DNA from 3 places in the Priestia sp. GS2 genome. Region 2 is predicted to be linked to each of the others. Evidence: riboswitches for the same ligand, from Rfam matches in the RefSeq annotation. Region 2 holds a riboswitch; each other region holds the start of a gene.
What was found. A riboswitch is a leader RNA that binds a small molecule or an ion and turns the genes downstream of it on or off. The one in region 2 is predicted to bind cobalamin.
Positions count from the first base shown of each region.

Region 1: linked by a shared signal. The riboswitch ahead of V2145_RS19680 (hypothetical protein) and the one ahead of V2145_RS07135 (cobyric acid synthase) in region 2 are both predicted to bind cobalamin.
Region 3: linked by a shared signal. The riboswitch ahead of V2145_RS00350 (ribonucleoside-diphosphate reductase subunit alpha) and the one ahead of V2145_RS07135 (cobyric acid synthase) in region 2 are both predicted to bind cobalamin.

Region 1 is NZ_JAZGJX010000002.1:71,688-73,896, reverse strand. It holds gene V2145_RS19690 ((deoxy)nucleoside triphosphate pyrophosphohydrolase) at 1-10, opposite strand, end outside; gene V2145_RS19685 (DUF3923 family protein) at 93-314, opposite strand; cobalamin riboswitch at 566-765, shown strand; gene V2145_RS19680 (hypothetical protein) at 930-1,163, shown strand; gene mmgD (citrate synthase) at 1,153-2,209, shown strand, end outside.
Region 2 is NZ_JAZGJX010000001.1:1,373,942-1,376,150, reverse strand. It holds gene V2145_RS07135 (cobyric acid synthase) at 1-1,285, opposite strand, end outside; cobalamin riboswitch at 1,393-1,577, opposite strand; gene panF (sodium/pantothenate symporter) at 1,576-2,209, opposite strand, start outside.
Region 3 is NZ_JAZGJX010000001.1:60,673-62,881, forward strand. It holds gene menC (o-succinylbenzoate synthase) at 1-62, shown strand, start outside; cobalamin riboswitch at 476-661, shown strand; gene V2145_RS00350 (ribonucleoside-diphosphate reductase subunit alpha) at 844-2,209, shown strand, end outside.

The DNA of each region.
Region 1 (2,209 bases), on a different contig from region 2:
TTTTCTTCACGGTTCATTCTCCTTACAGCTGTTTTGTTTCATCATAACATAGGAGAGTAGGAGATTATAAGATCGGAATTGATAGGTAGGTTTCATTTACTCGTTCTTACATTAACAACAAGCCATACAATTTGAATCACAAGCGGAATGACAAAGGCAAGCACTAACACAATAAAGGATAATAGTTTAATCTCAGGGGTTTGAATGGCACCCGCTCCGTCCACTTTTCGCGTCCATACCATAATAGTGCCTAAAACAAATAGCATGGCCCAAAAACAGTTTGTAATCCACCAGGAAATCCATCGTTTTTTCATGAAATCGCTCCTTTCATCTTTGGCATAAAGCAAATTTACTTTTAAGTTTTTCCTTTATTATACAGGATTTATTATCCAATAATTAACAAAAACAATCTTTCTATATTTTATTTATGCTTTTGCCAGAGAGGTTATAAATGGATTTATAAGATAAGTGCTTTGAAAAATGAAGTGTTGTACAGTGTTAGCTAAGTGAAATGAAAATAAAAATTGTAAAAATTTATAAAATTTGATATGTTTAAAGTGAATTTAATATCGGTGTAGAAACAGGTGTAGGTGAAAGGTATCTTTTATCTGCTTAAAAGGGAAGTTCGGTTGGAGTCCGGCGCTGTCCCGCAACTGTATTTGGGAGCGATTCGAAAAACGCCACTGTTTTCATGGAAATGAAGATGGGAAGGTTCGAAGAGTGATGATCATAAGCCAGGAGACCTGCCTGTTTTAGCATGCATCAATACCTACGCGGATAGGGGGTGTTAAGTGCGAAGTGACAAACATGTTTTAAAAATGATTTAAATACATGTTTATTTGAGTATTGTCTCGCAGCTTAACAACTTCTTTGAGAAGTTGTTTTTTTATTGTTTTTTTACAGGGTACGCGTGATGGAGGTGAGCAGCTGTGGATGGATCAGTTGAGTATTTTGTGAATTACTTTAAAGCGAGCATTATGAATAACGTAGTGGCAGAGAACCCTTGTACACTTTCAGACTATTATCAGGAGTTAAGAGATTGCGTGGTAGACGAGAGGGGGGATGCTGAAAAGAAGGCTCTTTTTTTACACAATATTGAAAAGGCTTACAAAATAGTAGGTGAAGAGATATTTGGAATGGAGGAAAAGAGATATGGAGACTGAAGCGAGGTTTTTTCCAGGACTTGAAGGGGTTGTAGCTACTGAAACAAAAATTTCATTTCTCGATACCCAGCAAGGGAAAATTATTATTCAAGGATATGACCTGATTGAGCTATCAAAATCAAAGAGCTATCTTGATATGATCTATCTTTTACTAGAAGAAAGGCTCCCCAATAATAACGAGAAGAAATTAGTGGAAGAATTTTTAAAAGGAACGTATGACATTCCAGATGAACTGTTGGATGTCTTCCGCTTACTCCCTAACGGCACGCATCCAATGGATGGATTGCGAACAGGAATTTCGTTTCTTTCTGGCTTTGATACGAGGCTTGATGACCGCTCGCTATCAGTAAATAAAAGCCGTGCTTACAAGTTGTTAGGTAAAGTGCCTGCGATTGTGGCCAACAGCTACCGGTTAATTGAGAAGAAAGAACCTATTCGTCCCCTTAAAGAGTTATCGTATAGCGCAAATTTCTTTTATATGATCACCGGAAAGAAGCCATCGTCTCTGGAAGAGCAAATCTTTGATCGTTCACTTGTTTTATACAGTGAGCATGAGATGCCAAACTCAACGTTTACGGCGAGAGTCATTTCTTCTACTCAGTCTGATTTATACGGAGCGTTGACAGGAGCGGTTGCTTCTTTAAAAGGAAACCTGCATGGAGGAGCTAATGAAGCGGTAATGGAAATGCTTTTAGAAGCTGGTACTGTGGATAAATTTGAAGAGCTGCTGGCCGCTAAGCTTTATAAAAAAGAGCGTATCATGGGATTTGGACATCGCGTGTATATGAACAAGATTGATCCGCGCGCTTTAATGATGAAAGAGTCTCTCAAACAGCTATGCGACCTGCAAAGAGATGATCGTCTTTATCGCATGTGCGAGGCGGGCGAGGAACTTATGAAGCGTGAAAAAGGTCTTTATCCAAACTTAGATTACTACGCAGCACCTGTTTATTGGATGCTTGGTATTCCTATTTCACTTTATACACCAATCTTTTTTAGTGCTAGAACGGTCGGATTGTGTGCGCACGTTATTGAGCAACATGAAC
Region 2 (2,209 bases):
TACCAATTATGCGAGTGAAAGTCACCCCTTCTTTTATACCGTTTAGCTCCGCAAAATGTGAAATTGGCTCCGTAGACGTTGTTTCGCCCATATGAATTTCATATCCTTCAATTTGATAGAGCTGATTGCGCAAAATAGCATGTCCTGATACTCGTTTTGTTCGCTTCTTTGTTTTCATTACGGTATGAATAGGTAAAAGACCTAGCCCTTTAATCGATTTTTGGGCTGATTCCACTTCATTCGGGTCAGTTATCACTTCACCTAAAATTTGATATCCACCGCAGATTCCAGCAATGTTTACCTTATTTTTCATCGCCAAAACAGCTTCTGCTAATCCTGTTTCATGCAAGTACTTTGCGTCTTCCAACGTGTTCTTACTGCCAGGAAAAACGATTAAATCAGGTGTTCCAAGCTGAGAAGGCTTTGTCACAAGCCTTACGTGGCAATCATCCTCAAAACGAATGGGATCTAAATCTGTAAAATTCGACATGCGAGGATATGAAATAACGGCAACATCAAGTTCTTTAGCTGGATTTGGAAGTGTCGGATACGTAGTTAAAGCCAGTGAATCTTCTGCATCAATTTCCACATCATCCAGATAAGGAACCACACCTAAAACAGGAAGTCCCGTATATTCTTCAAACCAATCAAGCCCCGGCTGCAACAGCGATAAATCACCTCGAAACTTATTAATAACCACTCCTGCTATTTTAGATTTATGCTCTTTGGAAAGCAGCTGAATGGTTCCTACTAAGCTAGCAAAAACCCCACCTTTATCAATATCTCCTACTAAGATAACGGGAGATTGTGCAATATCAGCTACTCGCATATTAACAAGTTCACGATCGTTTAAGTTAATTTCAGCAGGACTTCCTGCTCCTTCTATAACAACACACTCGTATTCAGAAGCAAGCTCTTCATACGCTTTGGTAATAATCCTGCGCCCTGTTTCAAAGAAGTCTTTTCTATACTCATACGCATACATATTTTGTAAAGGAACACCATGAACGACGATTTGAGCCTCATACTCTCTTGTTGGCTTGATTAAAATTGGGTTCATATTGGTTGTCGCTTCCACTCCTGCAGCTTCAGCTTGAATTCCCTGAGCACGGCCAATTTCTTTTCCGTCTTTTGTGATATAAGAGTTGAGTGCCATATTTTGTGATTTAAATGGCGCTGTTTTGAAACCATCTTCTGCAAAAATCCGACAAAAAGCAGTTGTAAGTAAGCTTTTTCCAGCGTCGGAATGCGTTCCTTGAACCATAAGAGGAAGTGCTTTTTTCATCTTCATCACGCCTTTCATAGCAAAAAGCCTTGGCTAAAGACCAAGGCTTCATGACAACATCTTCATTCTTTGGATGTGCACGTCACCTATTTTCCCCGCCGAAAAATAAGAGTTAATGTTTAAAAGCAGGTCTCCTGGCTTGTGCTTCACTTTACTTCTGCACCTTCCTAGCTTATTGCTAGCGGTTAATTGCAGGTTCATCCACACTCACAGTAGCGGGGGCTGCATCGGATTTCCACCGATTTCCCTATTATCCTTAAACGAATAAGGCACTTTTAAAACATAATCGTTTATAAGTATTGTTTACGAAGCTGTTCTTGTAGGTTCTTTGTTCTTGACTGTGTCAATATACTTGCAGTTACAAAAACCAATAATGATAGAACAACGGGAAGCACAACTGTATGCATGCCAAATGGGTTAGGAGCATAGGTGTGAATAAAGATATACGTTAAAAGCCCCGTCACCATCCCCGAAATTGCTCCGTATTTATTTCCTTTTGCCCAATATAATCCTAACACAATTGGCCAAATAAATACTGCTTCAAGTCCACCAAATGAAAATAAGTTAAACCAAATGAGTAGATCAGGTGGATTAATAGCAAATAGAAACACTAAGATTCCAATAATCATGGTTGTTAGGAAGCTCCATCTTTTCACCTGCTGCTCTTTTGCTTTTGGATTAACGTAATTTAAATATAAGTCTTTTACAATAGCAGAGCTAATAATTAATAAAATAGAATCAACCGTTGACATAATCGCTGCCATTGGTGCAGCAAGTACAATTCCAGCTAACCAAGGTGGTAATACTTTAAGGGTTAGCGTTGGCATCACGGTATCTCCTACTTCAATTCCAGGAATTACGGCACGAGCAAATACACCAATAAGGTGCATTCCTAACATGATTACACCAACTACCACCGTACCG
Region 3 (2,209 bases), 1.3 Mb from region 2:
GCTATCAGATTGATAGAGTGTTTTTAAATAAAGTTTCCACCTATCAAAAAATATATGAGTGATATAAATCCACTTTAAAAGTGGATTTTTTTATTGGGATTTCTTCTGAAGAGCCTGCTTTCTTATCGTTTATATAAAAGCTATCTATCAGGTGAAAAAAAGTTTGATTAAATTTCACAAATCAAATAGTATAACCAATCCGAAAAAACATGTTATGATGGAATAGTTTGATGAAAAATGAAGCTGTTTATAATAGCTAGTTGCTAATACATAACAAAACTTTTAAAAATTTCTTTTTTATATGTATGCAAGAAACCTTATTAAATAAAGGCGTAGAAGGGTATGTCAAGTAAGGGAAGGGAAAATGAGCGGAAATTTATTTTGAAAAAAATATTGTAGTTCTGTAAGTTGTCCCTTATAATGTGTTTATAACACAACATCTTGTTTTTAATTAAAACTTCATATACTATATTTTGTGTTTTCCAGTAAAAAAGGTGTCTGATAAAAGACTTAAAAGGGAATTTGGTGCAAATCCAAAACTGTCCCCGCAACTGTGAATGCTGATGAAATAAGGAATAGCCACTGTGAATAACAATCATGGGAAGGCCTTAGAGTAAAGCGAAGCATAAGTCAGGAGACCTGCCTTTTTTATGACGTTTTATCTTCTTCGGGAGGTGAGAGGATAGAGCGAGGATTGAGAAAAGACATTTCGTCTTCTTTTATCTTCGTTCTATTCGCTCACTGCGTCAGGTGAGCGATTTTTTTATGCTGGAGAAAAAGGAGGAACTTATTCTTATGATTAATACAACAGATTTAAATAAACTTGAAAAAGTAAATTATGATATGAAATTACTTGGTGAAAAATTTCCACAACTTGATTTTTCAGGGTATGAGGAAAAGGTAGTGGAAACAGTTGCTGCGAAAGAGAATATGACGGATGAAAAAATAGCAAACGTGTTTATTTTAGCAGCACTTGAGCGAATTTCTATGGATGAGCCGGATTGGACATATGTAGCAGCTCATATCTACTTACAAGAGCTATATCGCAAAGCTGCAGTTAATAGAAAATATGATCAAGGTGAAAGATATGGATTATTTTACCAACTAATTAAAGAACTTACAGACATCGGGATTTATAATAAACAGCTTCTGGATACATACTCTGTGGAGGAAATCAATGAGCTAGGCTTAGCCATTGATTATACAAAAGATAGCTTATTTACGTATATTGGTCTGTTAACATTAGCTGACCGATACTTAGCAACATCACATGATAAGCGTGTATATGAGCTACCACAGGAACGCTTTTTAATTATTGCTATGACGCTGATGGCAAATGAAAAGAAAGAAAATCGCTTAGCGTTGGTAAAAGAGTCATACTGGGCACTTTCTAATCTTTATATGACAGTAGCAACACCGACATTAGCAAACGCAGGGAAAAGCTATGGACAGCTATCAAGCTGTTTCATTGATACGGTCGATGATAGTTTACGAGGTATCTATGATAGCAATACGGACTTAGCAACATTGAGTAAAAACGGTGGTGGGATTGGCGTGTATCTGGGTCATATCCGTAGCCGAGGCAGCGATATAAAAGGGTTTAAAGGTGTATCATCAGGAACAATTCCTTGGATGAAACAGCTTAATAACACAGCTGTTAGTGTTGATCAACTAGGCCAACGCCAAGGGGCGATTGCTGTATATTTAGACGTGTGGCACAAGGATATTTTTTCTTTCTTAGATGCACGTTTAAACAATGGAGACGAGCGTCAGCGTACACATGACTTATTTACTGGCGTTTGCCTGCCTGATTTATTTATGGAAGCCGTTGAAAAACGTGAAGACTGGTATTTGTTCGATCCGCATGAAGTTCGTACGGTAATGGGGTATTCACTAGAAGACTTCTATGATGAAGAAGAAGGCAGCGGCTCCTTTAGAAATCGTTATCGTGAATGCATTGAAAATGAAGCTCTATCAAGAGAAAAAGTGCCTGCGATTGAAATTTTTAAACGAATTATGATTTCACAATTAGAAACAGGAACACCATATATGTTCTATCGTGATACAGTAAACCGCGCTAACCAAAACCGTCATGAAGGCATGATTTATTGCAGTAATTTATGTACAGAAATTACGCAAAATCAAAGCATGACAACAGTAGTTGAAGAAGTTACCGAAGACGGAAAAATTGTTATTACAAAACAACCAG